2 regions of the Amycolatopsis sp. NPDC051045 genome follow, and region 2 is predicted to be linked to the other one. Evidence: riboswitches for the same ligand, from Rfam matches in the RefSeq annotation. Region 2 holds a riboswitch; the other holds the start of a gene.
What was found. A riboswitch is a leader RNA that binds a small molecule or an ion and turns the genes downstream of it on or off. The one in region 2 is predicted to bind thiamine pyrophosphate.

Region 1: another riboswitch for thiamine pyrophosphate. It lies ahead of AB0M80_RS04665 (thiamine ABC transporter substrate-binding protein); the one in region 2 lies ahead of thiO (glycine oxidase ThiO).

What each region holds. Positions count from the first base shown of each region.
Region 1 is NZ_JBFBCC010000002.1:114,101-128,635, forward strand. It holds gene AB0M80_RS04640 (SMC family ATPase) at 1-1,286, shown strand, start outside; gene AB0M80_RS04645 (DUF1737 domain-containing protein) at 1,308-1,499, shown strand; gene AB0M80_RS04650 (AlkA N-terminal domain-containing protein) at 1,496-2,893, opposite strand; gene ychF (redox-regulated ATPase YchF) at 2,996-4,078, shown strand; gene AB0M80_RS04660 (4a-hydroxytetrahydrobiopterin dehydratase) at 4,523-4,807, opposite strand; TPP riboswitch at 4,840-4,946, shown strand; gene AB0M80_RS04665 (thiamine ABC transporter substrate-binding protein) at 4,968-6,017, shown strand; gene AB0M80_RS04670 (iron ABC transporter permease) at 6,179-7,741, shown strand; gene AB0M80_RS04675 (ABC transporter ATP-binding protein) at 7,741-8,748, shown strand; gene AB0M80_RS04680 (ABC transporter permease subunit) at 8,767-9,645, opposite strand; gene AB0M80_RS04685 (ABC transporter ATP-binding protein) at 9,642-10,616, opposite strand; gene AB0M80_RS04690 (sigma-E factor regulatory protein RseB domain-containing protein) at 10,613-11,707, opposite strand; gene AB0M80_RS04695 (response regulator transcription factor) at 11,856-12,572, shown strand; gene AB0M80_RS04700 (HAMP domain-containing sensor histidine kinase) at 12,569-13,891, shown strand; gene AB0M80_RS04705 (NUDIX domain-containing protein) at 13,903-14,292, shown strand; gene trpS (tryptophan--tRNA ligase) at 14,285-14,535, opposite strand, start outside.
Region 2 is NZ_JBFBCC010000004.1:10,954-25,488, reverse strand. It holds gene AB0M80_RS11190 (hypothetical protein) at 305-1,186, opposite strand; gene AB0M80_RS11185 (hypothetical protein) at 1,183-1,659, opposite strand; gene AB0M80_RS11180 (hypothetical protein) at 1,719-2,114, opposite strand; gene AB0M80_RS11175 (OmpA family protein) at 2,128-2,868, opposite strand; gene AB0M80_RS11170 (SGNH/GDSL hydrolase family protein) at 3,043-3,873, opposite strand; gene AB0M80_RS11165 (DUF3159 domain-containing protein) at 4,142-4,801, shown strand; gene AB0M80_RS11160 (BadF/BadG/BcrA/BcrD ATPase family protein) at 4,903-5,868, opposite strand; gene AB0M80_RS11155 (SIS domain-containing protein) at 5,865-6,911, opposite strand; gene AB0M80_RS11150 (GntR family transcriptional regulator) at 7,060-7,815, shown strand; gene AB0M80_RS11145 (MFS transporter) at 7,860-9,380, shown strand; gene AB0M80_RS11140 (threonine/serine dehydratase) at 9,387-10,340, opposite strand; gene AB0M80_RS11135 (hypothetical protein) at 10,487-11,218, shown strand; gene thiE (thiamine phosphate synthase) at 11,258-11,917, opposite strand; TPP riboswitch at 11,980-12,085, shown strand; gene thiO (glycine oxidase ThiO) at 12,079-13,152, shown strand; gene thiS (sulfur carrier protein ThiS) at 13,152-13,352, shown strand; gene AB0M80_RS11115 (thiazole synthase) at 13,354-14,112, shown strand; gene AB0M80_RS11110 (MarR family transcriptional regulator) at 14,311-14,535, shown strand, end outside.

The DNA.
Region 1 (14,535 bases), on a different contig from region 2:
CCGGGTTGCTCGAGCGGCTGGCGGGGCGCACGGCCGAGTCGGTCGCCGCCGAACTGGCCGAAGCCCGGTCCACCGTCACGGCCCTCAACGAAAAAGCCGCCGCGAAGGCGAAGCTGAGCCAGCAGGTCGTCCTGCTGGAACGCGACTTCGAGGCGCGCACCGAGCGTCTTCGCCACGTCGAACAGGCGGCGACCGAAGCCACGACCGACGTCCGCGCCCTGGAGGAACGGCTGGCCGAGCGCGAACGCCGCCTGGTCGCCGGGCGGGGGGAGTTCCCGGACGTCGGCGCGCGGCGGCGCCACCTCCTCGGCCTGGCCGAGGCACTGGAGGCGGTCGCGGAGGCGCGTACGGCGGTCGTGGGCGCCCGGGAACGGGTGGCCGAGCAGCGTGCGCTGGTCGAGGCCGCGGTCACGGCGAAGGGGTTCATGTCGCTGAAGAAGGCGCGGGCCGCGATGCTGCCGGACGAGCAGATCGAGAAGCTGGAGCAGGGCATCGCCGAGGCTGAGGCGGCCGCGGCGGGAGCGCGGGCGTTGCTGGCCGAGCCGGACCTGTTCGGGATCTCGCCGGACGACGTCGTGGACGTCGGCCGCGCGGCCGACGCGGCCCAGCTGGCCCGGGCGCGCGCCGATTCCGCGTACGCGGCGCTGCGGGTGGCCACCGCCCAGCACGAGGAGCTGACCCGGCTGGCCGGCCTGGTGCGCAAGGCGCTGGCCGGGCTCGCGCCGGCCGAAGCGGAGTACGCCGAGCTGCGGGCGCTCGCGGACGTCGTCAACGGGCGTGGGCAGAACAGCCGCAAGATGTCGTTGCGGTCGTACGTGCTGGCGGCGCGGCTGGAAGAAGTGGCGGTCGCCGCCACGCACCGGCTGCGCACGATGAGCCAGGGCCGGTACGCCTTCGTGCATTCGGACGCGGCCGGGGCACGCGGCACCCGCGGCGGGCTCGGCATCGACGTGCTGGACGACTACTCGGGCACCATCCGCCCGGCGAAGACGCTCTCCGGCGGCGAGTCGTTCCTCGCGTCGCTGGCCCTCGCGCTGGGGCTGGCCGACGTCGTCGCGGGGGAGACCGGTGGCGCGCTCCTGGACACGCTGTTCGTCGACGAGGGCTTCGGCACGCTGGACGCCGAAACCCTCGACGTCGTGATGAACATCCTCGACGAGCTCCGCGCCGGCGGGCGGGTGGTCGGGCTGGTGTCCCACGTCGAGGAGCTGCGGCAGCGCATCCCGACCCGGCTGCGGGTCCGCAAGTCCCGCACGGGCTCGACATTGGAGGTGCGCGCCGGTTGATCACCCGGGCAAGATGAAGCCATGACCGACCAGCCGCCGAACGGCCTGCCCCGCTACCGCGTGCTCACCGGCCCGGACGACGCGAAGTTCTGCCACCGGGTCAGCGAAGCGCTGGAACTCGGCTACCGCCTGTACGGCTCGCCGGCGGCGACCTTCGACGGCAACCAGGTCATCGTCGCCCAGGCCGTGCTGTGGCAGGGCGAACAGGCCTAAGCCGCGCGCTGCAGGTACATCGCGGCGTAGGAGCACCACGGCGTCCACGCCCGGGCCCGCTCGCCGAGTGAGTCCGGCGCGATGCCCAGCGCCTCGGCCCCGCGCCGGACCGCGGGGTCGCCGCTGAGCAGGACGTCCGGGGCGCCGAGGACGCGCATCAGCACGTAGTCCGCCGTCGACGGGTCGACGCCCGGGCACGCCAGCAGCTCCGCCCGCAGTTCGGCCGCGTCCCGGCCGACGTGCACGTCGAGGCGGCCTTCGGCCAGTGCCGTCGCGACCCCGGTGACGACGTCGCCGAGGCCCGCGCCCGCGATCCGGGCCGCGGCCGGGAACAGGTTCGTCACGCCCCATTCGCCCGGCACCTCCTCGCCGGGCGGCACCGCTTCGAGCAGGGCGCGGAGCAGCAGTTCCTCGCCGTCGACGGCGCCCGGCACCCGGATCCCCGGCGCGGCCGTGACCACCGGTGCGAGCGCCGGGTCGGCGCCCAGGACGCGGGTGACCGCCGCGGGGTCGGCGTCGAGGTCGAGCAGCCGGCGCACGCGGCTGACCGCGCTGCCGAGGTCGCGCAGGTCGGTGAGCCGCAGCTCGCAGCGCACGTGGTCGGGTTGCGGCGTCAGCCGCACGACACCGGTGCCGTGGGCGAGCCGCAGCGTCCGGGCGTACGAGGCGTCGGTGACGTCCTCGACTCCCGGTACCGCGTGGGCTGCGAGAAAGCGAAGCAATCCCACAGCGTCGAACGGCGGCCTGAACGGCAACCGCAGGCTGAGCCGGGTTCCGGTCACATCGCTCTGCCGTCCACGTCGGGAGGCCGCGAAGGCGCGAAGCTGCGAAGGCGTTGTCGCGAAGACTTCGCGGATCGTCTCGTTGAACTGCCGGACGCTGGAGAAGCCGGCCGCGAACGCGACGTCCGTCAGCGGCAGCTCGGACATCTCGATGAGCAGCCGCGCCGAATGCGCGCGGTGGGCCCGGGCCAGCGCCAGCGGGCCCGCGCCGAGCTCGGCGGTGAGCACCCGGCCGAGCTGGCGTTCCGAGTAACCGAGCCGCCGGGCGAGCCCCGGGACGCCTTCGCGCTCGACGGTCCCGTCGGAGATCAGGCGCATCGCCCGCGCGGCGAGGTCGGCGCGCACGTTCCAGTCCGGCGAGCCGGGTACGGCGTCCGGCAGGCAGCGGCGGCAGGCGCGGAAGCCGTTGGCCTGCGCGGCCGCCGACGTCGGGTAGAAGCGGACGTTCTGCACCTTCGGCGTCGACGCCGGGCACGACGGGCGGCAGTAGATCCCGGTGGTGCGGACCGCCATGATGAACTGGCCGTCGAAGCGCGAGTCGCGGGCGGTGACCACGCGGTAGCAGCGTTCGGCGTCGCGCCAGAGCGCGGGCGCTTCGGTGGTGGTGACCATGGATCCGAGCATGCCAGCAGGTCAGCGCCATCGCTGGCGGAAATCCGCCACGGCGTTGGGTGCGTGGGGCCGGGGCGGGGGAGACCCGTAGACTGCGAGGTCGTGAGCCTTACCCTCGGTATCGTCGGCCTGCCCAACGTCGGCAAGTCCACCCTGTTCAACGCGCTGACCCGCAACGACGTGCTCGCCGCGAACTACCCGTTCGCGACGATCGAGCCGAACGTCGGTGTCGTGCCGCTGCCGGACCCCCGGCTGGACAAGCTGGCCGAGCTGTTCAAGTCGGAGAAGACGGTCCCCGCCGTAGTGTCCTTTGTGGACATCGCGGGCATCGTGAAGGGCGCCTCCGAGGGGGCCGGGCTGGGCAACAAGTTCCTGGCGAACATCCGTGAGGCCAACGCGATCTGCCAGGTCATCCGTGTGTTCGACGACCCCGACGTGGTGCACGTCGACGGCCGCATCGACCCGTCGAGCGACATCGAGACGATCAACACCGAGCTGATCCTCGCCGACCTGCAGACCCTCGACAAGGCGCTGCCGCGGCTGGAGAAGGAAGCGCGGACGAAGAAGGAGAACAAGCCCGCGCTGGACAACGCCCAGAAGGCGAAGGAGATCCTCGACGCCGGGCGCACGCTCTTCCAGGCGCAGAAGGAAGTCGACTTCGACGCGCTGCGGGAGTTGAGCCTCCTCACGACGAAGCCGTTCCTGTACGTCTTCAACGCCGACGAGTCGGTGCTCACCGACGAAGCCCGCCGCGAGGAGCTGACCAAGCTGGTCGCGCCCGCGGACGCGGTGTTCCTCGACGCGAAGGTCGAGGCGGAGCTGCTGGAGCTGGACGACGAGGAGTCGGTGCGCGAGCTGCTCGAGTCGGTGGGCCAGCCGGAGCCGGGCCTGTACTCCCTGGCCCGCGCCGGCTTCCACACCCTCGGCCTGCAGACGTACCTGACGGCGGGCCCGAAGGAGTCCCGCGCGTGGACGATCCCCCAGGGCGCAACGGCCCCCCAAGCGGCGGGCGTCATCCACACGGACTTCGAGCGCGGCTTCATCAAGGCAGAGATCGTCTCGTACAACGACCTGATGGAGGCGGGCTCAATGGCGGCCGCCCGCGCGGCGGGCAAGGTCCGCATGGAGGGCAAGGACTACACCATGGCCGACGGCGACGTGGTCGAGTTCCGCTTCAACGTCTGACCAGGCGCCGTGATGGTGCATCGCTGGTTGTCACTTTCATCGGGCGCAGGAAGTCCTGCACCCGATGAAAGCCTCGTGACCTAGCCGAGCACGCCCAGCAGCAGAACGGCGAGCAACACCACCGCGGGGGCGAGGGCGTTGATCCAGGCGCGCTGGGCGGCGGACAGAGTGCTGTTCATGGGGCGTTCCCTACGGGCGAACCGATGCTTCCGCAGGATCAGCGCGCTGATCATGCCCCGCGTTAACAGCTGTGATCGAAATCTCAGCCGTCCAGGTGATGGCGGTTTCGGGCGGTGAACCAGAGCACGCCTCCGGCCGCTGCCACCATCGTTGCGAACGCCGCCGTACCGACCACGATTGCCTGAGTCATCTCGTCTCCCTCCCGAAAGTCCGGTAACCGAAAGACGTCAAACCGCGGCAAAGGTGCACTCAGCGTTACCGAGGTCACAGATCAGCGAGCACCGCGTCGATCTGTGCGGCCAGTGAGAAGTCCTTCGCCGTCAGGCCGCCCGCCGAATGCGTGCTCAGCCGGAAGGTCAGCGTGCGCCAGCGGATGTCGATGTCGGGGTGGTGGTCGGCCGCTTCGGCGAGCTCCGCTACCCGGTTCACCACCTCGATCGCCTGGGGGAAGCTCGCCAGCTCCACCTCGCGCGAGATCACCGCGCCGGTGCGGGTCCAGCCGGCGGTCAGCCGTTGATCAGCTTCGGAGTCGCTCAAGATTTCCGTCATCTCTCCATGGTCGTCCGTCCTGGACTACGCTGCACGGTTGCCACGGGAGTCCGGTCAGCCGGGCTGAGAGGCGGGTCACCCGCGACCGTTCGCACCTGACCGGATCATGCCGGCGATGGGAGGGCTTTCCCTCCTCGTCCGGAGAAGTGCAGGAGGGTAGATGAAACGCAGGGCTGTTCGCGCCGCGACGGCCATCGCCGCCGTCAGTGCCGTCGCCACGGCGTGCTCGCTGTCGGACGGGTCCGGTGACACGCAGCAGACGCCCACCGTCACCCTCGTGACGCACGACTCCTTCCTGGCGCCGCAGGAGGTGCTCGACGCCTTCCAGAAGCAGTCGGGCATCAAGATCTCCGTGCTCAAGCAGGGCGACGCCGGATCGCTGACCAACAAGCTCGTGCTGACGAAGGCCAACCCGATCGGCGACGTCGCGTACGGCGTCGATTCCACCTTCGCCTCGCGGGCACTCGGCGAGGGCGTCTTCGAGCCGTACACCAGCCCCGAGGCCGACCGCGGGCCCCAGCGCTACGCCGTCGACCCCGAGCACCGGCTGTCCGCGGTCGACGTCGGCGACGTCTGCGTCAACGTCGACACGAACTACTTCACCAGCCAGGGGATCCCGGCGCCGTCGACCTACGACGACCTGGCCGACCCGAAGTACAAGGACCTGCTGGTCGCCGAGGACCCGGCGACGGCTTCGCCCGGCCTGGCGTTCCTCCTCGGCACCGTCGCGAAGTTCGGCGAGGCCGGCTGGAAGGACTACTGGACGAAGCTCAAGGCCAACGGCGTCAAGGTGGTCAGCGGCTGGGAAGAGGCCTACACCAAGCAGTTCTCCGGCTCGTCCGGCAAGGGGCCGCGGCCGATCGTCGTCTCGTACGCGTCGTCGCCGGCCGCCGAGGTCGGCGACGACGGGAAGCCGCGCACCAAGGCGCTGCTCGACACCTGCTACCGGCAGGTCGAGTACGCCGGCGTGCTGGCGAACGGCAAGCAGGTCGAGAACGCGCGCAAGGTCGTCGACTTCCTGCTCTCCCAGCAGTTCCAGGCGACGGTCGCCGCCAACATGTACGTCTACCCGGCGCGCCAGGGCGTCGACCTGCCCGCGGGCTGGGCGCAGGTCGCGCCGCTGCCGCAGAAGCCGCAGACGCTGCCCGCGGACCAGGTGCAGGCCGGGCGTGAGAAGTGGATCGGCGAATGGCGCACGCTCGTGCAGTGACGCCCGGGGCCGGGGGCTCCGCCACCCGGAGCCCCCGGAAAGCAGCTGTGACATCCGAGGCTTCGCCTCGGGCCGGGGGCTCGGCCACCCGGAGCCCCCGGAAAGCACCAGTCCTGGCCCCGCCGCGGACCGCCCGCGGGGTCGGGCTGGCGCTGCTCGGCCTGGCGCCGATCGGGTTCCTGGTGGTGTTCTTCGCCTGGCCGGTGCTGGCCATCGTCGGCCGCGGGTTCGCCGCGGGCGGGCTCGACGTCGTGCTCGGCGACGCGCGGACCTGGCAGCTGGCCGGGTTCACCGTCGCGAGCGCGGCCGCCTCGACGGTGGTCGCGGTGCTGGCCGGGCTGCCGGTGGCGTTCCTGCTGGCGCGGGTGCGCCTGCCCGGCGTCGGCCTGGCGCGGACGCTGGTGCTCGTGCCGTTCGTGCTGCCGACGGTGGTGGTCGGGCTCGCGTTCCGGGCGCTGTGGCCGGACGGCGGCGTGCTGCCGATCGTGCTGGCCAACGCCTTCTTCAACGTCGCCGTCGTCGCGCGGACCGTCGCGGGGCTGTGGGCGCGGCTGGATTCGCGGACGACCGACGCCGCCCGCGCGCTGGGTGCGTCGCCGTGGCGGGCCTTCCGGTCGGTGACGCTGCCCGCGCTGGCGCCCGCGATCGCGTCCGCCGCGGCCGTGGTGTTCCTGTTCTGCGCCACCAGTTTCGGCGTCGTCCTGATCCTCGGCGGCGCCCGCTACCGGACCCTGGAGACCGAGATCTACCTGCGGACGGTCGACCTCCTGGACCTCTCGGGGGCGGCGGCGCTTTCGCTGATCCAGTTCACCGCAGTGGTCGCCGCGCTGGTCCTCGGCGGGCTGGCGCGACGGCGCAAGGAGGGCGCCAGGACCGGTTCCGGCGGAGCGCGGCGGCCGAGGGGCGGCGAGTGGTGGGCCGTCGGCGCCGCGGGCGTGGTCCTCGCGCTGCTGCTGACGCCGATCCTCGCCCTGCTCGCCGAGTCGGTGTCCACTGAGGACGGCTGGAGCCTCGCCGGGTACCGGGCCCTCGCGAGCACCGGGGAAAAGGGCGCGCTCCAGGTGTCCGGCTGGGACGCCGCGCTGAACTCGCTGAAGGTGGCCATCGACGCGACACTGCTCGCCATGGTCGTCGGCGTGCTCGCGTCCGTGGTGCTGGTGGTGCTGCGCCGGTCGCCCGCAAGAGCCGCGCGGGGACTGGGCGAAACGATGGACGCCGTCCTGATGCTCCCGCTCGGGGTGTCCGCGGTGACCGTCGGCTTCGGCTACCTGGTGACGCTCGACGCATTGCCCGGCGACCTGCGGACGTCGCCCTACCTCGTGCCGCTGGCCCAGGCCCTGGTGATCATCCCGCTGATCGTGCGGATGGTGCTGCCGGTGCTGCGCTCGGTCGACGTCCGGCTGCGGCAGGCCGCGGCGACGCTCGGCGCGAGCCCGCTGCGGGTCTGGCGGGAGATCGACCTGCCGCTGACGCTGCGGCCGCTGGTCGCGGCGGCGGGGTTCGGCTTCGTCGTGGCGCTCGGCGAATTCGGCGCGACGAGCTTCCTGGCCCGCCCGGCGGCGCCGACGCTGCCGGTCGCGGTCGCGACGCTGATGGGACGCCCGGGGGAGCTGAACAACCAGATGGCGTACGCGGCGTGCGCGCTGCTGATGCTCGTGACGGTGCTGGCGGTCACACTGATCGACCGGCTCGGGGCCGCGCGCGGCCGGGTGGGAGAGTTCTGATGGCGCTCTCGGTACGGGACCTGACGGTCCACTACGGATCGTTCGCGGCGGTGCGCGACGCCCGGCTGGACATCGCCGACGGCGAGGTGCTGGCGCTGCTCGGCCCGTCGGGCTCGGGCAAGTCGACGCTGCTGCGCGCGATCACCGGGCTGGAGCCGTCGGCGCGCGGCTCGGTGAGCTGGGACGGCGAGGACCTCGGCGCGGTCCCGGTGCACCGGCGCGGCTTCGGCCTGGTGTTCCAGGACGGCCAGCTGTTCGGCCACCGCGACGTCGCCGCGAACATCGCGTTCGGCCTGCGGATGCACGGGGTCCCGCGGGCGGAGTGGGCGCCGCGGGTCGCCGAGCTGCTGGCGCTGGTCGGGCTCTCCGGGTTCGAACGACGGCGGGTGACGGAGCTTTCCGGCGGTCAGGCGCAGCGGGTGGCGCTGGCCCGGGCACTGGCCCCGAAGCCGCGGTTGCTGCTGCTCGACGAGCCACTGTCCGGTTTGGACGCCGGGTTGCGCGAGCAGCTGGCGATCGACCTGGCGGACCTGTTGCGGCGCAGCAAGATCACGGCTTTGCTGGTGACGCACGACCAAGAGGAGGCGTTCACGCTCGCCGACCGGGTGGCGGTGCTCGACGCCGGCGAGGTCCGCCAGGAGGGCGCGGTCCGGCGGGTGTGGCGCAACCCGGCGGACGATGACGTGGCGAAGTTCCTCGGCGTGACGACGTTCGCCGAGGGAGTCGCGGCGGGCGGAGTGGTGCGCACGTCCCTCGGCGACGTGTCGATGCCGGATGTCGACGACGGCCCGGTGCGGCTCGGGCTGCGGCCGCATGCGCTGAAGGTGTCGGCCGAAGGCGTCTCGGGCGAGGTCGTCGCGGCGGTCCACCGGCGGGAGCACGTGCGGCTGGTGGTAAAGCTCGCGGAGTCCACTGTGGACGCGGTCGCCCCGGCGGCGTCGGATCTGCGGGCCGGGGACGCCGTGCAGCTGGAGCTCGACCCGGACGGCGTCGCGCTGGTGGGCTGACGCCGTCCGGAAAGAACCTCAGCCGTCGCGAGTGGACAGCCGCGCGTAGGCCAGTGACAGCCCGATCACGATGTAGCAGGCCGCCCGCAACGCGCCTTCGCCGAGCATCTGCGTGCCCATCGGGTCCTGCAGCACCTCGGCCGGCGCCATCGACCAGTTCTGCGTCAGCAGGAACGGGTGCAGCCAGTCCAGCGAGGTCAGGAACCCGAGGATGGTGAACACGATGTCGGCCGCCAGGACCGAGGCCACCACCAGCATCGGGTGCTCGGTCCAGCTGGAGATCGCCAGCGCCACCGCGCCGACCGCCCACAGCTGGAGGACCACCCAGCCCGCCACCAGCAGGAGCCGGGCCAGTGCGCCGCCCAAGGACAGCGTGGTGCCCGACAACGTGAACAGCGAATCCGTGCCGTTGATGATCAGCCCGGTCACCACGCCCGTCACGCACATGGCCAGCACCGAAACCACCGACACCGTCGCGACGCCGAACGCCTTCACCGCCAGCAGCCGGCCCCGCCCCACCGGGGCGATCAGCCAGCCGCGCAGCGTGCCGTGGGCCGTCTCGCCCGCGATCGCGTCCGCGCCGGCCATGGCCGAGGCCAGTGGCAGCAGCAGCGCCAGCGACATCACGATCGCCGCGATCGGCAGCACGAACGCGTTGTTGACCGCGGACGCCAGCAGCGCTCCGCCGCCGTCGTCCGGGCCGCCGCCCCCCGACGGGTTGTCGTCCACCAACGTGAGCCCGATGCCGATCACCACCGGGATCAGCGCCAGGAGCCCGAGCACGGCCAACGTCCGCGGCCGCCGGAAGATCCAGCGCAGCTCCGCGGCCAGCAGCCGGGTCAAGGGCACCGTGTCGTGGCCCGTGCGGGCCGCCGGTGCTTCGAGGACCGCCGTCATTCCGCCCCCTCCGTCAGCCGCGCGAACAGGTCTTCCAGCCCGGTGCGGGCCCGCGTCGCCTCGTGGACCGCGACCCCCGCGCCCACCAGGACCTGCAGCACCCGCGGGGCCTCCGCCGCCGTCAGGTCCGCCCGGACGCCGTCCGGCGTGAGCCGCGCGCCGATCCGGTTCTCCCGCAGCACTTCCATCGCCTGTTCGGCGTCCGGCGTGCGGACCAGCAGGGCCGCGTTCCCGGACTCCAGCAGCTCCGCCAGCTCGCCCTGCGCGACGACGTTGCCCGCCTGCAGCACGGCCACGTGCGTGCACGTCGCCTCGACCTCGGCCAGCAGGTGCGACGACACCAGCACGGTGACGCCCTCGGCGTGCAACTCGGCGACGATCCTGCGGATCTCCCTGGTACCAGCAGGGTCGAGGCCATTGGTCGGCTCGTCGAGCACGACCATCTTCCGCGGCACGAGCAACGCCGAAGCGAGCCCCAGCCGCTGCTTCATGCCGAGCGAATAGCCCTTGTACCGCCGCCTCGCCGCCCCGGTCAGCCCGACGCGCTCCAGCGCCGTGTCCACCGCGACCGGAATCCCCGCCGAGGCCAGCCGCGGTTCCGCCGCGGCGAAGCGCAGCAGGTTGTCGCGCCCGGACAGGAACGGGTGGAAGCCCGGCCCCTCGACCAGCGCGCCGACGTCCGGCAGCGCGTGCGCGGCGGCGTCCGGCATCGGCCTGCCGAGCAGCTCGACCTCGCCCTCGGTCGGCCGGACCAGCCCGAGCAGCATCCGGATGGTGGTCGTCTTGCCCGAGCCGTTCGGCCCGAGCATCCCGACCACGGAGCCTGCGGGGATGTCGAGGTCGACGTGGTCCACCGCGACCGTGCTGCCGTAGACCTTGCGCAGACCCCGGGTGCGCGCGGCGAGCGGGACCGCCGGGGCGGACGTCTCCGAAGAGACGTCCGTCCCGGACTGAAGGGCCGTGCTGGTCACTTCTGACCCAGCGCTTCGTAGAGGACCTGCTCCGGCACCGCACCGGCGGCGAACCGGCCGTCGTCGGTCAGCACCGCGCTGCCCACCTTCGTGGTGACGAGGTAGCCGCTGCCCCAGGCACCGTTGACCTTCTTGGCGAACCGCTCGAGCAGCGCCTTCGGGTCGGCGTTGCGGCCCTCGCGGCCGGACTGCTGCTGCTTCGGCGCCGCGTTCAGCGCGTCCGCCGGGACCTTGCCGGTGACGACGGTGTCCCAGCCGTCGCCGACGACCTTGACGTCCTGCTTGGCCTGCTCGGCCAGGTCCTTGTGCTCCTGGTCGACCGTCGGCGTCTTCTCCTGCACCTTGGCGCCCTTCGGCGGGGTGAAGGTGAAGAGGTCGGCCGGCTGCTGGGTGAACTCGATTTCGGTGAACGCCACCTCGAGCGCCGGCGTCGCCGTGCCGTTGCTCAGCACCGCGACCCGCAGCGGCAGCCGCGTCTGCGAGTCGACCGCGACGCGGATTTCGCGCAGCAGCGTCCGCTCGGTCGGCTTCGGCGTCAGGACCAGCTCGTAGGCCGGGCGGCCGGCGACGGTCGCGGTGCCGTCGACCGACACCGTGCTGCTCTCGCGGACCTTCGCGAGCAGTTCGGTCGAAGCCGTGACGGGGTCGGGCGTCTTTTCGCTGCCCGCGCCCTTCTGCTGGGCCACGTCGGCCGGGATGGTCACCTTGGTCGCGGTGTTCGTCTTGGAGCTGTAGTCCCAGACGGTCGTGCCGTCGTGGACCACGGTCTCCTGGCTCGCACCCTGCGTGACGGCCAGCCGGCTCTTGCCCGCGCCGTCGGTGAAGATGTGCGCCGAATCCATGTTCAGCGCCGACGCGCCCGGCACCGCGTTCCCGATCGCGGGCAGGCCCAGGTCGTTGCTCACCTTCAGCGTGCCGTCGAACGCACCCGGCTTCGCCTTGACCACCGACTGCACCAGGTCCTCGGCGCTCACCTGCGGCAACGCCGGCTTGTCGTCGGCGCTGGCCGGCATCGCGACGAACGCGAGCCCGCCGGCACCGAGCGCGGTGCCGAGGACCGCGGCGGTGATGCCCTTCGTCTTCGGTTTCATGCGTCTCTCCCTGTGGTGTTCCCGGACTCGAGTGTGCCCGGCTCCCTGACACCGACGCTTCCCTCTCGAGACTGAGATACCCCTGAAGGTTCTCCCTCCCCCGCTGAGATCGCGCTGAGAACCGGCGCACGACCTGCGCAAACCGGCCATGATGAGTCTCGTGAAACCTCGGGTATTGGTGGTCGACGACGAACCGGGCGTGCGGAAGGCCCTGCAACGCGGACTGCGCGCGGAGGACATGGACGTGGTCACCGCCGCGGACGGGCCCACCGGGCTGCAGCTGGCGAGCACGGGCTCGTTCGACGTCATCCTGCTCGACATCATGCTGCCGGGCCTGTCCGGCTACCGCGTCCTGGAGCGGCTGCGCAAGGACGGCGTCACCACGCCGGTGCTGCTCGTCTCGGCCAAGGACGGCGAGGTCGACCAGGCCGACGGCCTCGACCTCGGTGCCGACGGCTACCTCGTCAAGCCGTTCTCCTTCGTGGTGCTGGTCGCGCAGCTCCGGGCGACGCTGCGCCGGGCGGGCCCGGACGCGAGCCGCGGCACGCTGCGGCTCGGCGCGCTGGAGGTCGACCGCGGGCTGCGGCAGGTGCACTGGAACGGCGAGGAAGTCGGGCTGAGCCCGCGCGAGTTCGCGCTGCTGGAGGTGCTCGTCGGCCGGGCGGGCACGGTCGTCACGAAGGACGAGCTGCTGCGCGCGGTCTGGGGCGAGGAGCAGGCGGTGACCCGCAACCTCGTCGAGGTCTACGTCGGGTACGTGCGCCGCAAGCTCGACGCGGTCGGGGCCGGCGCACTGCTGCGGACCGTGCGGGGGCACGGCTACCTGGCCTCCGACGCGCAGCTCGACGAGGTCATCACCCCGTGAGCTCGTGGTGGCAGAGCCGGTCCCTGCAGGCCCGGATCACCGTGCTGGCCGCGACGATCACCCTCGCCTGCCTGCTCGGCCTGGCGGCATTGGCCGCCTCGAACCTCTCGCCGCTGCTCATCGGCTCGGTCGACCGCGAGCTGACGAGCGCGCTCGGCCCGGCCGGTGCCGAGGTGAGCGCGGGCCGTGCGCTGTCGGGCTCCGCCCCGGTGACGCTGCGGGTGCTGGACATCGCGGGCACGCCGGTGGACGGCGGCACCCCGGCCGGCCTGACGCCCGCGGACGTCTCCACGCTCAAGGCCGGTCAGCCGGTGCAGCGCGACGGCGCGCGGTACCTGGGCACGGTCGTCAGCGCACCGGACGGGGCCCAACGGCTGGTCGTGGCCGGCGCCGGCCTGGTCGGGTTCTCCGCCGCGGTCCACTACGGCGGGGTGTGGCTGGTGGTCGTCGCCTCGGTGGGCGCGCTGGTGGCGGGCTTCGCGACGTGGCTGGTGGTGCGCCTGTCGCTGCGGCCGGTCGCGCGCATGCGCGGCTCGGTGCGGTCGCTGCCGCCGGGGGCGCGGCTGGCGCTGCCCGACTCGCACGACGAGCTGCGGGCACTGGCGGAGGAGTTCAACGCGCTGCTGGAGCGGCAGGAACAGGCCAGCGAGCGGCTCCGGCGCTTCACCGGCGACGCCGCGCACGAGCTGCGGTCGCCGGTCGCGTCGATCCGGGTGCAGGCCGAGGTGGCCGTCACCAACCCGGATCCGGAGCTGGCGCAGGAGACGCTGTCGGACATCCTCACCGAGGCCGAGCGGTTGTCGGCGCTGCTGGACGGGCTGCTGTCGCTGGCCCGCTCGGACGCGGGGGAGGTGCCGCCCGCTTCACCGGTCGAGCTGGTGAGCGAGGTCCGCGCGGCGGTGGCCCGCCTCCCGGCGGGGGCGCCGGAGACCCGGGTGAGCACCGCGGTCGCCCAGGCGTGGGCGTCGGCCGCGCACGCGGAGGTGGAGCTGGTGCTGGACAACCTGCTGCGCAACGCCTGCCGCTACGCGCGCGGGCAGATCGTGGTTTCGGTGCTGGCGACGCGGTCTTCGGTGCGGGTGGTCGTCGACGACGACGGCCCGGGGATCGCCGCGGAGCACCGGGAGAAGGTGTTCGACCGGTTCTACCGGATCGCCGACGACCGGGCCCGTTCGTCGGGCGGCACGGGCCTGGGCCTGGCGATGGTGGCGGAGACGGTCCGCCGCCGCGGCGGCCGCGTCCAGGTGGGCGAGTCCCCGGACGGCGGCGCGCGGTTCGTGGTCGTCTGGCGCGCGGCCGGCGGCGGGGCTTCCGGGTAAGTTCCGGGACTGTGAACGCTGTGATCGTGGGAGCCGCACTGGTGCGTGACGGCAAGTTGCTGGCTCAGCAGCGGGCCTGGCCGCCGAAGCACGCGGGGCAGTGGGAGCTGCCCGGCGGCCGGGTCGAGGAGGGGGAGTCCGAGGCCTTCGCGCTCGCCCGCGAGTGCAGTGAGGAGCTCGACGTCGTCGTCGAGGTCGGCGGCCGGGTCGGGGAGGACATCCCGCTGCCCGGCGGCAGGGTCCTCCGCATCTATGCCGCGAAGCTCGTTTCGCCCGGGGAAGAGCCGCGGGCCGTCGAGCACCGAGCCGTGCGCTGGCTCGGGCCCGACGACCTCGACGACGTCGACTGGCTGCCCGCCGACCGGATCCTGCTCCCGGCCTTCCGCGCGCTGCTCAGTTAGCGCCGATCATCCGCAGCGCCGCGTCGAGCCGGTGCGAGCCGCGTTCCCGGGCGCGCTCCGCACCCGCTTTGCGCACCCGGTCCAGCTCCGCGACGTCGTCGAGCAGCGACGACGCGCGTTCCCGGAGGGGACGCAGCTCCTCGATCACGGCGTCGGCGACGGCGTCCTTCACCGCTCCGTACGACGAGAACTCCTCGGCCAGGTCTGCCGGCGACCCACCCCGGCACGCGGCGAGGATCTCCA
Region 2 (14,535 bases):
GAACCCCTTCGGGTGGGAGTGCGACGACGTTAACCCATAAGTGTGGCCCAGAACGAAATTGTTACATTTTGGAAAAAGTCATTGTCCCACCGTTTTGCGTCAGGTATCGGTATTTCCTGACATTGCGCGCAGGGTGTGGCCCGGTGATCAATGGGAAGAATATCGGAAGTCCCACTGTTCGACGCGGTCTTTCGCGACCTCGCAGCCGGTATCGTAAATACCGTACGGACATCCCGGCACCGCCGTGAGGCTTACGACGACCGTAGGTACCGACGTTCCCGACTAAAGTCGCATAACGGACTTCTCAGTCGAAAAGGCTTACTTCCGGGGTGATTTCGAGCAATTCGAAGACGGGCCGGCCGCGGCGCCCGTCGATCGTCGTCGTGCGCACGACGCGCAGCCGGGCGGTCACCGGGCGGTCGAGGTTCTCCTTGATCTCGTCGAGCAGGTCCGGGGCCACCGCGCCCTGGATCGTGCCGCCCGACTCGCGGTCGAGGTAGAAGATGCGCCGCCGGGTGCGGACGCCGTCGAGCCGCCCGCGCACCGTCTCGTAGCCGACCTCCTCGCGGGACTCGCGGAGGCTGCCCTGCAGGATCCGCGCCTGCTCGGTGGTCATGCTGCGGGTGACCTGCTCGCCCGTGGTGGGGGTCAGCGCCATCCCGATGCCGGCGTTCTTCGCGACGGCGTTGACGATGTCGCTCACCGCGTTGCGGACGGTGTCGCGCTGGAGCAGCACGGCGTCGAGCGCGCCGTCGTCCGAGCCGTTCGCCGGCAGGAAGTCGCACAGTTCCTTGACCGCGCGCTCGGACAGCGTCTCGATGCCGTCGACGATCAGCGCGTCTTCGGCCACCGGCTCCGGGAAGCCGAAGAAGATCGCGTTGCCCGCCTGGCCGCGCTGGATCAGCGGCGCCTTGTCCCGGTCGTTCTGCTGGACCTGGGTGACCTCGCCGGACGGGTTGCGGATGATGTGCCCGATCTTCGCCGTCGCGTCCTGCAGCGCACGGCTGATGTCGGAAAAGGTGTAGGCGTCGATGGTCTGTTCGCCGATCACCGAGACGTGCAGCAGCGGCGAGCGGGACGTCCGCTCGAACTTGGCGTTGGCCGCCATCGCCGACGCACGGGCCAGGTCGTCGAGCCACGTGCCACCGGGGATCTCGTCGGCGATGCGCCGGAACTCGTTCCTCACCAGATCATCTCCGGGTAGCCCCTGCCGCCTTCGGCCCAGACCTCGGCCCACACGTCCTCGTCGCCGGGGCGGCACAGGAAGCCGTCCAGCATGCCCCCGACCGGCTGCACCTGGTCGAGGTACATCGCCGGCTGCCCGACGATCACGCCGCGGAGCGTGAGCAGGCCGTACAGCGCGGACCGGCCGGCGCCGTCGAGCCGCTTGAGCGCGCCCCACTCGTCCGGGATGAGGACGACGTCGAGGCTTTGCGGCGGGTGAGCGGTCCGGATGATGAGCTCGCCGCCGATCCAGGCGCGGCCGGACGGGATGATCCGCCGGGCGACGCCGAGGTAGCTGTTGAGCGCGCTGAACAGGATCTCGCGGTCGTTCTGGTGCGGGGCGTCGAACACCAGGCGTTCGTAGACGTCGGCGAGGTCGCCGGCGTGCCGGCCCGGCGGCAGGACCTGCTGTGACGTCCAATGGGGGAGCGCCAAACTCCACCCCCTCCTCAGGCCTCGCTCACAGTGCGTAGCCGAACTTACCAGGATGGGTGTCAGCCACCGCGCCCAGGCTGGTGCGGCCACCGCGGCGTGGCCTCTTCGGACTCGGGCCAGGCCGGTTCTTCCTCGGTGGGCCAGTCCTCGGCCTCCGCTCCGCGCTGCGGCGGCAGCGGTAGCCGCCCCTCGCGGTGGCCGACGGGCTCGGGCTCGTCGGCGGCGGGCGGGCGGTTCTCCGGCTCGTGCTGCGCCCAGGCGGCCGGGATGAACTGCGTCTGCTCGACCGACAGCGGCGGCGGTGCCGGTTCGTACTGCGGCTCCGGTTCCGCTTCCGGCTCGATCGGCTGCGCCTGGGGGCGTTGCGCGGCGCGCAGGAGCAGCCACGAGGTGAGCGCGCCGAGGGCGAAGGCGACGATCAGCCACAGCCAGATCTGCCCGAACAGCCACATCATCTGCCATCACCCCTCAAACGACCGTGATTTCGACACGCCGGTCCTCTTCGCCACCGGTGGTCGGGCGGGTGTCGCCCAGCCCCCGGTACGTCACGCGCTTGGCCGCCAGCCCGTTGGAGGTGAGGATCCGCGCGACGGCCCGGGCGCGGTCCCGGGAAAGCTTCAGTGCGGCGTTTTCGCCGCCGGGGCCCCGGGCGACGTGGCCGGTGACGCGGTACCGGAAGCCCGCCGGCGCCTTGGCGAGGGCGATCGCGATGCTGCGGGCGGCCTGTTCGCCTTCGGGCGTGAGCCGCGCGGTGTCCGGCGCGAAGCTGATCGGCGCCTCGGTGAGCAGCCGGTCGATCTCGGCCTGCACGCCGGCCTTGTCCGTGGGCGGCGGCGCGGTCGTGCTCGTGGTCGGCGGCGGGCTGGTGGTCGTGGTGGTCGGCGGCGGCGGTGGCGCGCTGCTGGAGGGACTCGGCGCCACCGGGGTGACATCGCCGTTGACCTTGGCGGCCCGCACGCCGTCGACGCTCTGCACGACCTCGAGGGCGCGAAGGGCCTGCCCGGGCGCGAAGCCGCTGAGGGTGGCGTCCCGTCCGTCGAAGCGGACGTCTCCGGTGGGCAGCCCGGCCTCGAAAAGCGCGGCTTGGGCCCGCGCGGCGAGGTCGCGCTCCATGGTCCCGGACTGAGCCCAGGTCGCGACCCCCGCGAGCGGTGCGGTGACCAGCACCGCGATCGGGACCACGAGGATCCAGCGCCGACCACCGGACATAAGGGGACTGTAAGCCGGGGGACGCGGCTTGGCGAGCTGAAACCGGGTGGTGATCCACAAGTTGTCCCCAGGCAAGTCGACATGTGGACAACTCGCGGGGCGGTGATCGCTTGGACACTTTCCGTCGAAAGGGGGGCCAGGGACGCGGTGGCGCCCTCGGTGACCCGGATTCCGTCAGCTGGCCTGCTGCCGGGCGTTGTCCGGCACCTCGAGCACCTCGAGCACGTCGAGCACGTCCAGTGGCACCAGCGGCGCCAGCTGCGGCCGCTTCGGCGACAACCCGTCCCCCATGGACTCGCCCCGCAGCTGCCGCCGGATCCACGGCAGCAGGTGCACCTTCGTCCACGTCAGATCCGACCGCCGCGAGTCGATCCAGCGGCTCGGCGCCACCTCCAGGGGCCACGGCTCCCGCCAGTCGTCCGCCACCGGGATACCCAGGACCTCCGCCGCCTTGAGGGCGATGCGGTGGTGGCCCTCCGGGGAGAAGTGGAGCCGGTCGTCACTCCAGGCGCGGCGGTCGTGCAAGGGATCCATCGTCCAGAGGTCGACCATGCGGGCGCCGTGGCGCTCGGCGATCGCCCACAGGTTCGTGTTGTAGATCGCCACCTTGCCGCGCAGCACCGACATCACCGACAGCACCTTCGTGTCCGGGCCGTTGAACATCAGCACCGGGATGCCGGCCTCGCGCAACTTGGCGACGCCCTCCTCCAGGCGTTCGGTGACCGCGTCGACGTCCGCGCCCGGCACGATGATGTCGTTGCCGCCGGCACAGAGCGTGACCAGGTCGGGCTTCAGCTCCAACGCGATCGGCAGCTGCTCGTCCAGGATCTCGTCGAGCATCTTGCCCCGCAGGGCCAGGTTGGCGTACTGGAAGTCGCTCCGGCCGGCCGCCAGGACCTCCGCGAGCCGGTCGGACCAGCCCCGGAAGGAGCCGTCCGGCAGGGCGTCGTTGAGGCCCTCGGTGAAGCTGTCCCCCAGGGCTACGTAGCTGTCGATTCCGTACACGTGGGTCCCCTTCCCATCCTGCGACCGACACTCCCCGACGTGTAGTTGTACACCTCAACTAACCATCGGGACGTCACCCCCGCGCCACCTCGGGCGTTCAGCCAGCGGTAACAGTGTCTTATCTTGTCGGCCTGTTGCGCCTCTCTATTACGTAGTCTTCACCTTCGGCATGCCGTGAAAGGGCACGCTCGGAGGCAAAGCGAACACCCGATGTGGCGAAAATCTCCCTGCCCGGGGCGTGCGGGACCCGATCCGGCAGGCTGGACACGTGTCCGGAGAACCCCGTGAATCGCTCGCGCAGATCCTCGGTGGCCGCCGGGGCGCGCTCGACGCCAGCATCCCGCCCGTCGGCTTCGTCGCCGGCTGGGTCGCGGCCGGGCAGTCCGTCGCCTGGGGCGCCGGCGCCGCCATCGTGGTCGCCGTCGCGCTCGGGACCTACCGGATGGTCCGCGGCGGCAAGGTCCGCGCGCTGGTCGTCAGCCTGGCCGCCGTCGTCGCCGCTGCGCTGATCGCCCTGCACACCGGCCGCGCCCAGGACTTCTTCCTGCTGCAGCTGATGTCCAATGTGGCCAGCGCCCTGCTGTGGGCGGCCAGCATCGTCGTGCGCTGGCCGCTGCTCGGCGTCGTCGTCGGCTTGCTGCTGGGTCAGAAGACGCGCTGGCGCCGCGACCCGGCGCTGCTGAAGGCGTACTCGCGGGCCAGCTGGGTGTGGGTGCTCCAGTACACGCTGCGCGTGGTCGTCTACGGCCTGCTGTGGTGGGCCGGCCAGGTGCTCGCGCTCGGCGTGGCCCGCACGGTGCTGTCGTGGCCGCTCGTCGCGCTGACCGTCGCGGTCAGTGGCTGGGTGCTCTACCGGGCGTTGCCGCCGGAGCATCCCGGCCTGCGCCTGGTTCCGGAAACCCGATCGGACGACGTACCCGGGGCATAAGGCGGCCCCCGGCGAGGGGGGAGGGTCCGGGGGCCACTGCCTACGGTACCCGGACTACCCGGGTTCAGTCGACGGTTTCGCGTCTTTGCGCCGCGTTTTGCTCAATCTCCTTGCGACCGGGGCCGCGGTGTCCCTTCCCCGAAGGCCTCGACAGCGGCGAGCCAGGCCGCCCCGAGCACCCCATCGGAGCTGGTCAGCACCTCGAGACCGGCCAGCCGGTGGCGCACGAGCGCGCCGACCGGGCTGGCTCCGGTCAGCACCGAGCCGACGAGCACGACCGGAGTCGACTCGCCGGGCTCGCGCGCGGCGAGGGCGTTCGCGACCAGAAGCCCGGCCGCGCGGGTGACGATCTCCCGGGCCGCGGGCTCGCCCGCGGCGTGGGCCGCGCTCACCAACGGGGCGAACCGGGCGAGCCGGACCGGCGCCTCGGCGTTGGCCGCCGTGATCAGCGCCCGCGACGCGGCGAGCCGCCCGGAGTCGGTCCGGACGTCCAAACCGGACGGTCCGAGCGCGGCGGCGAGCACCGCCGACGGGAGCCCCTCGAGCGGCAGCCCGCGCCCGAGTGCTTCCAAAGTGGAACGGACGGCTTCGCGGCCGAGCCAGAAGGCGGACCCTTCGTCGCCGAGCAGCCAGCCGTAGCCGCCCGTGGTGCCGGCGAGCCGTCGTTTGCGGATCCGGCCCACGATCGAGCCGGTGCCGGCGACGAGGACCGTCCCGTCCGGCGCCGAGGTCGCCGACGCGTACGCCACTTCGGCGTCGGCGACGGTCCGGACCGCGCAGGTGAGGCCGATCCGCGCCCACGCCGCGTCGAAGACCGCCGCCACGCCCCGGTCGCTCAGCTTGCTGACCCCGGCCATGCCGACGACGCACGCCCGCACGGCGGCGGGGTCGTGGGGGCCGAGCGCCGCGGTGATCGCGTCGGCGATCCGGCCCGCGGCGACCTCGGGCGCGTGCGCGTTGGGGTTGGCGCCTTCGCCGCGCCCGGTGCCCAGCACCGCGCCGGCGGCGTCGACCAGCGCCGCCCTGGTCGACGTGCCGCCGGCGTCGACGCCCACCGCGAAGCTCACCGGGTTTTGGTCACCTTCAGCAGGCCGCGCGGGCTGTCCGGGTCGCCGCCGCGGGCCAGCGACAGGCCGAGCGCGATCCGCTGGAGCGGGAGGATCTCCAGGATCGGCGCCAGCTCTTCGACCGTCGGCGCGACGTCGATGCGCAGCGCTGCCGGCACCTCGGCGGCGGCCGAGCCGACCGCGAGGACGTCCGCGCCGCGCTTGCCGACGGCCTCGAGGACCTCGTGCATCGCCCGGCCGCCGTGCCCGGCGCTGGTCACCGCGAGCACGGCGGTCTCGCCGTCCACCGCCGCGACCGGGCCGTGCAGCAGGTCCGCGCCGCTGTACGCGCGGGCGGCGAGGTAGCTGGTTTCGGCGAGCTTGAGCGCGCCTTCGAGCGCGGACGCGTAGGAGTAGCCGCGGCCGGTGGTGAGGACGCGGTCCACGAAGCGGTACCGGTCGACCGCGCGCTGCACGCCTTCGGCGGCGCCGTCGAGGGTCTGCTGCGCCAGCTCGCCGATCTTGTCGGCGTCGGCCGCCTTGCCGCCGCGCACCGCGTCGATGAGCAGGTACAGCGCCATCAGCGTCGCGGAGTACGTCTTGGTGGCCGCGACGGCCTTCTCGACGCCGGCGCCGATGTCGATGCCGAGCTCGGACGCGGCCCGCAGCGGGGAGTCCGGGGTGTTGGTGACGGAGACCGTCAGCGCGCCCTGGCGCCGCGCCGTTTCGGTGACCTCGATCAGGTCGGGGGAGCCGCCGCTCTGGCTGACCGTGACGAACAGCACGTCCCGCAGATCGGGCCGCGCGCCGTAGAGCGTGGCCGTGGAGGGGGAAACCAGACCGGCCGGAAGGCCGAGCAGTACCTCGATCAGGTACTTCGCGTACAACGCTGCGTGGTCGCTCGATCCACGCGCGGCGAGCAAAGCGAACCGTGGGGGCCGTTGTGCGATCTTTTCCGCCACTTCGGCGATTTCCGCCTGACGCTGCACCAGCCCCGCCAAGACGTCCGGCTGCTGGGCGATCTCCGCGGCCATGTGCGCGCCGGGCCGTTGTTCCGTCATCATTTTCCTCTCCACCTCCGGCATTATGTACCGGACTCAGGCGGCGTCGGTCAGGTCTAGACCAATCTTAGTGGGGCGGCACGTTTGGGGAAAAGGGTACGTTTCTTACGGGGACGTGGCGTGCGATGAGGGAAGACATAGGGAGTCGGGCATGTTGGAGACCACCACCACGGGCGAGGCGGGCGTCGTCGCCGGGATGCGCGGGCAGCGCGAGCCCAAGTACTGGGCGCTGAAACAGCACCTCCTCGACCTCCTGGACGTGCTGCCGCCGGGGTCGCCGATCCCGACCGAACGCGCGCTCGCCGGGGAGTTCACGGTCTCCCGCACCACCGTCCGCCAGGCGCTGGCCGACCTGACCGCCGAGGGCCGGCTGCACCGTGTGCAGGGAAAAGGCACTTTCGCGGCCGAGCCGAAGCTCGCGCAGCGGCTGCAGCTGTCCTCCTACACCGAGGACATGCGCAAGCAAGGCCTGAAGCCGTCGTCGAAGCTGCTGGAAGTCGAGGAAATGCCGGTCGAAGGCGACCTCGCGAAGCTGCTGGGAATCCGGACCGGCGCGAAAATCCTTCGCCTTCGACGACTTCGACTGGCGGACTCCCAGCCGATGGCCCTGGAGACGACGCACCTCCCGCTCGGCCGTTTCCGCGGGCTGCGCAAGCACGTCTCGGCCGGCGGGTCGTTGTACGCCGTTCTACGCGAGCACTACGGCGTCGAGCTGGAGCGTGCGGAAGAGACGATCGAGACGTCGCTGGCGGGGCCGCAGGAAGCGGAAATGCTCGGTGCGGACGTCGGCATGCCGGTGCTGATGCTGACCCGCCACTCGTTCGCCACGGACGGCAAGCCGGTCGAGTTCGCCCGCTCGGTCTACCGCGGTGACCGCTACAAGTTCGTGACGACGCTGCTGCCGTAGGCAGCGCGGTTGACGGCGGTCCCCGGTCGCGGTGAAGTGACCGGGTGACTGCCACCGAAGACACCGGCATCCGGTGGGGAACCCGCGCCGCGCGGGGCGTGCTCGCGACCACCATCCTCGGGTCCGGCATGGCGATGCTCGACGGGACCATCGTCAACGTCGCCCTGCCCCGCATCGGCGCCGAACTGAACGCCTCCGTGGCGGGGCTCCAGTGGATCCTCGACGGCTACCTGCTGGCGCTCGCCGCGCTGATCCTCGTCGCGGGTTCGCTCGGCGACCGGTACGGCAGGCGCCGCACCTACCTCATCGGCGTGGTCTGGTTCGGGATCGCCTCCGGGCTGTGCGCCGCCGCGACGTCCACCGAAATGCTCGTCGCGACGCGGATCCTGCAGGGCATCGGCGGCGCCCTCCTGACGCCCGGCTCGCTCGCGATCCTCCAGGCGTCCTTCGCGCACGACGCCCGTGCCCGCGCGATCGGCGCCTGGTCCGGCCTCGGCGGCATCGCGGCCGCCGCCGGGCCGCTGCTCGGCGGCTTCCTCGTGCAGGTCTGGTCGTGGCGGCTGGCGTTCCTCATCAACGTGCCGATCGCGGTCGCCGTGCTCCTCATGGCGCGCAAGTTCGTCCCCGAATCCCGCGACACCGACGCCACCGGGCACCCGGACTTCGGTGCCGCCGCCCTCGGCGCCCTCGGCCTCGCCGGAGTGACCGGCGCGCTGGTGGAGGCGCCCGCCCGCGGCATCGGCGACCCACTCGTGCTGGTCGCGGGCCTGCTGGGGATCGCGGGGCTGGCCGGGTTCGTCGCCGTCCAGCACCGCTCGGCGGAACCGCTCGTGCCGCCGTCGCTGTTCCGCGACCGCACGTTCACCCTTTCGAACGCCTTGACGTTCGTCGTCTACGCGGCGCTGGGCGGCGTGATGATGCTGCTGGTCATGCAGCTCCAGGTGTCGCTCGGCTACTCGCCGACCGCGTCCGGGCTGGCCGGGCTGCCGCTGACGGTGATCATGCTGCTGCTCTCGGGCCGTTCGGGCGCGCTCGCGCAGCGCATCGGCCCGCGCACGCAGCTGGTGGTCGGCCCGATCGTGGTCGGCATCGGGATGCTGCTGATGCTGCGCATCGCACCCGGCGCGTCCTACCTCGGCACGGTGCTGCCCGCGGTCGTGGTGTTCGGGCTCGGCCTGGCGACGGTCGTGGCCCCGGTGACCGCGACGGTGCTCGCCGCGGCCCCGGACCGCTACGTCGGCGTCGCGTCCGGCGTCAACAACGCCATCGCCCGCTCGGGCGGCCTGCTGGCGGTGGCGGTGCTGCCCGCCGCGGCCGGGCTGACCGGGGAGGCGTACGCCGACCCGGTCGCGCTCACCGCGGGCTGGCGGACGGCGCTGATCATCTGCGCGGCGCTGGCGATCGCGGGTGGGCTGATCGCGCTGGGCATCCACAACGGCGTCCTCGAACCACCTCCGGTGGCGAAGCCGGACGACGAGTGCCCCCACCTGGGCGAGTGCTACCACTGCGGCGTCGAGGGGCCGCCGACGCACATCCGCCGAGGCTCCTCCGTCGCCGGCTCCTGAGCTCGGTCACCCCGTCGCGAGGATCTCGGCGAACATCGCCGGGTCGGCGTTGCCGCCCGAGACCAGGGCGACCGTGCGCCCGGCGGGCAGCTCGTCGGCGTGGAACAGGTACGCCGCCGTCGTCACCGCGCCGCTGGGCTCGGCCACCAGCCGGGCCTTGCGGGCGAGGACGCGCACGGCCTCGCGGATCTCGTCCTCGGTCACCGTGACCATCTGATCGACGACGGCCTGCAAATGGGCGAAGGTCAGCTCGGACGGCTGCGAGCGCAGGCCGTCGGCGATCGTGCGGGCGCGGTCGGCCTGCGGCCAGCGGACCAGCTCGCCCCGCCGGAGGCTGTCGGCGGCGTCCGCGGCCAGCGCGGGCTCGACCCCGATCACGCGCGCCCGCGGGCACCGGGCCTTGAGCGCGGTACCGACGCCGGCCGCCAGCCCGCCACCGCTGATCGGGACGAGCACGACCTCGACGTCCGGCAGGTCCTCGGCGATCTCGAGGCCGGCGGTGCCCTGCCCGGCGATGATGGCCGCGTCGTCGAAGGGCGGCACGAGGGTCAGCCCGCGTTCGGCGGCCAGTTCGCGCGCTTTCGCCTCGTGCTCGCCGATCGGCACCTCGATGACTTCGGCGCCGTACGAGCGCGTGGCCGCCACTTTGATCCGCGGCGCGACGTCCGGCACGACGATCACCGCGGGCACGCCGTACCGTTGCGCGGCGTACGCGACCGCCTGCGCGTGGTTGCCGCTCGAGTACGCGATGACGCCGCGGGCGCGGGCCGCGTCGTCGAGGGCGGCGATCGCGTTGAACGCGCCGCGGACCTTGAACGCGCCGACCGGTTGCAGGCTTTCGGGTTTGAGCCACAGGGTCCCGCGGGGATCCCACGTCTGGAGCAGCAGGGGCGTGCGCACGGCGACATCTTCGACGCGCTTCGCGGCGGCCTCGATGTCAGAGATCGTCACCAGTTCCATGTGCCGAGTATGTCAAGAAAACGTTCGATATGGAGTGTCTATTGTAGACAGTCGGAGTGGCGCTCCTCACGCTGTGGCAACGCGGGGAGTTCCTCGCGCGCCTTACACGTTGGGCAGGGGAGAAGACTTACTACCGGATCGGGACCATGAGCAAGGAGAACGCAGCGACTTCCGAAGTGAAGGAAGAAAAGTCCGGCTTGAGGATCGCGCAGGTGATGGCGGCGGCGCTCGCGGCGGTGACCGCGGCGCTGCTCGGCTCGACGCTGGGCGTGGCGGGCACGGTGGTCGGCGCCGGCGTGGCGAGCGTGGTGTCGACGGTCGGCAGTGAGCTGTACCTGCGCTCACTGCAGCGCACCCGCGAGGCCGCGCTCAAGGCTCGCCAGCTGGCGACGTCGGGCATCCGGCGGCGGGGTCCCGCCGAGCCGGGGGACGTGCCGATCACCGACCAGCCGACGGTCCAGCTGGCGAAGCCCGAGGCGGTTTCGCGGCTGCGCAAGCTGCGCTGGCCGTTGCTCATCGGCACGAGCGCGGTGGCCTTCGTGGTGGCGATCGTGTCGATAGTCGGCTTCGAGTCGGCCACGGGAACGCAGATCGGCGGCGGCACGGGCTCGAGCATCGGCAAGATCTTTGCGGGCGGCGACGGTCACCCGGCCGAGACGCCGTCGACGACCCCGCCGACATCGACGGACGACACGCAGGTGTCCCCGACGGAGACGACCACGACGCCGCCGTCGGACACGTCGACGGCCCCGACGACCTCCTCGGAGTCCCCGACGTCCACCCCGAGCACGACGACCCAGCAGCCGTCGACCTCGGCCCCGGCGACGACGGCAACCCCGCCGACCAGCAAGGGCGCGGCGGCGACCCCGACCCCGTGAGTCCGTGAAGGCCACCCCAGCGGGTGGCCTTCACGGCTGTCAGGGGAGGCGGGCTCGCAGCTCCCGCGCCGCGGCCTCCGGGTCCTCGGCCTCGGTGATCGCCCGGACCACGACGATCCGCGACGCCCCCGCGTCGAGGACCTCCGGGAGCCGCGGCCCGTCGATGCCGCCGATCGCGAACCACGGCCGGTCCGGGGTCCAGGCCGCCGTCGCGCGCACCAGATCAAGGCCTGGCGCCGGGCGGCCCGGCTTGGTCGGCGTCGGCCAGCACGGCCCCGTGCAGAAGTAGTCGACCCCCGGCTCCGCGGCCGCGGCGAGGGCCTGGTCGAGAGAGTGCGTCGACCGGCCGAGCACGACCTCGTCGCCGAGGATCCGGCGGGCCAGCGGCACCGGGATGTCGTCCTGCCCCAGGTGGAGCACATCCGCCTCGACCGCCAGGGCGACGTCCGCGCGGTCGTTCACCGACAGCAGCGCCCCGTGGCGGGCGCACGCCTCCGCCAGCACCTCCAGCGCCGCGATCTCGCCGGCCGCCTCCAGCGCGCCGGTCTTGTCGCGCAGCTGGATGATGTCGACACCGCCGGCGAGGGCCGCGTCGGCGAACGAAGCCAGGTCGCCGCGGGTTGTGCGGGCGTCCGTGCACAGGTAAAGGCGCGCGGCGTCGAGGCGGGCGCGGATCTTGTCACCGGAGAGGGCGGGCATAGCGGCGACCGTACCCCGCGCCTTGACCAGTTGGATTATCAACGAATGGCACAGTAGGCTGGACGCGTCCGCACGGGAGCCCGAGGCACGGGCTGAGAGGGAGCTGCCGCTCCGACCGTGGAACCTGATCCGGGTCATGCCGGCGCAGGGAGCGTGATCCCATGACGAACCTGGCAGTGGTGGGCGGCGGCGTGATCGGCCTGGCCGCGGCGTGGCGGGCTGCCGCCCGGAACCACCGGGTCACCGTGTACGACCCCGAACCCGTCCGCGGCGGCGCGTCCTGGCTGGCCGGCGGCATGCTCGCCCCGGTCACCGAGGCCTGGCCCGGCGAAGAGGACGTCCTGCGCCTCGGTGAGGCCTCGCTGAAGCGCTGGCCCGGTTTCGCCCGGGACCTCGCGCAAGAGGGCGTCGACCCCGGCCTGGCCGGGCACGGGACGCTCGTCGTCGCCTTCGACAGCGCCGATGTCGGGCACCTCGACATCCTCGCCGGCTACCTGCACTCCCTCGGGCGCGCGGCCGAGCGGCTCACCGGCCGGGAGGTCAAGCGGCTCGAACCCGGCACCGGGTCCGTCCGAAGTGGACTCCACGTGCCCGGCGACCTGGCCGTGGACAACCGGAAACTGCTCAGCGCCCTGTTTGCCGCCTGCGAACGGCGAGGCGTCGGGTTCGTCCGCGAGCGCGTCGAAAGAATCCCCGACGCCGAAGCCGTCGTCCTGGCCGCGGGCGCCTGGACCGGGCGGCTGCACCCGCAGCTCGCCGACGCCGTCCGGCCGCTCAAGGGCGAGATCCTCCGGCTCAAGCCGCGCCGCGGCTGCCTGCCGCCGCCCACGCACACCGTCCGGGCCGTCGTCGAGGGCCGCCCGATCTACCTCGTCCCGCGCGGTGACCAGGAGCTCGTCCTCGGCGCCACCCAGTACGAAGCCGGCTTCGACCAGGCCGTCACCGCCCGCGGTGTGCGCGAGCTGATCGAGGGCGCCGAACGCGTCTTCCCCGCGATCACCGAGTACGAGCTGGCCGAGACCGCCGCCGGCCTGCGGGCCGGCAGCCGGGACGCGCTGCCGTACCTCGGCGTCCTGGACGACGGCGTCTTCGCCGCGACCGGGCACCACCGCAACGGCCTGCTGATGGCCCCCGTGACCGCGGACGCCGTGGTCGCCTGGCTCGAGGGGGACGAGCCGCCCGAAGGCACCGAAGCCGCGTCCCCCGCCCGCCTGCACCAGAAGGAGCACGTGTGATGGAAATCAAGCTCAACGGCGAGTGGACGGAGTTCCCGGACGGCGCGACCGTCGCCGACGTCCTCGCCGCGACCGGCGGGCCGCGGCCGGGGATCGCCGTTGCGGTCGACGGGGTCGTCGTCCGCCGCGCCGACTGGCCGGCCACGCCCGTGCCCAAAGGTGCGGGCGTCGACGTGCTCACCGCGGTCCAGGGAGGCTGAAATGGACGAAGAACCGCTGGTCATCGGCGCCTGCAAGCTGACGTCCCGGCTGATCATCGGCACCGGCGGCGCGGCCAACCTCGCCGTGCTGGAACGCGCGCTGGTCGCGTCCGGCACCGAGCTGACCACCGTCGCCATGCGCCGCGCCGACGCCGAAGGCGGCTCCGGCGTCCTCGAGCTGCTGCGCCGCCTCGGCATCGAGCTGCTGCCCAACACCGCGGGCTGCCGCACGGCCGCCGAGGCCGTGCTCACCGCGCAGCTCGCGCGCGAGGCGCTCGATACCGATCTCATCAAGCTCGAAGTGCACGCCGACGACCGGACGCTGCTGCCGGACCCGATCGAAACCCTCGACGCGGCCGAACGGCTGGCCGCCGACGGGTTCACCGTGTTCGCCTACACGAACGACGACCCGGTGCTCGCGCTGCGCCTGGAGGAGGCCGGCTGCGCCGCGGTGATGCCGCTGGGCGCGCCGATCGGTACCGGCCTCGGCATCCGGAATCCGCACAACATCGAGCTGATCGTCGCGCGGGCGGGCGTGCCGGTGATCCTCGACGCCGGAATCGGCACGGCGTCGGACGCGACGCTCGCGATGGAGCTCGGCTGCGACGCCGTCCTGCTGTCCACCGCCGTCACCCGGGCGGCCGATCCCGAGCGGATGGCCGCGGCGATGCGGGCGGGCGTCGTCGCCGGACGGCTCGCCCGCGAGGCCGGGCGCGTACCGCAGCGCTTCTGGGCGCAGGCGTCGAGCCCGCCCCGCTGAACCGAGGTGGCTTACGGTGCCGATCGTTACCAATCCGACCACAGTCACAGCCGAATGGCTTCGCAGCAACGGTCACGTGCCGCGCGGAGGGGCGGCCTGCTTTTGGCCGGGTTGGTAACACCGAGCGTGACCCCGGACCCGTAAGGTGGACGGCATTTCCGGCGCACCCGCGGCGGGGCAGGGCAGAAGGAGCCAGCCGTGACGAGCACATCGGTCCAGGACGTCTCGGGCAGGTTGTACCTCGCCGTCGGCAGGCTGTCCCGGTCACTGCGGCAGGCCGGTGTGCCGGGGCCGGGCCACGGCGCCCTCTCGGCGCTCGCGACGCTGGTGCACGCGGGTCAGCTCCGGCTCGGCGACCTCGCGGCCAAGGAGGGGGTGGCCGCGGCGACCATGTCGCGGATCATCGCGTCACTGGTCGAAGCC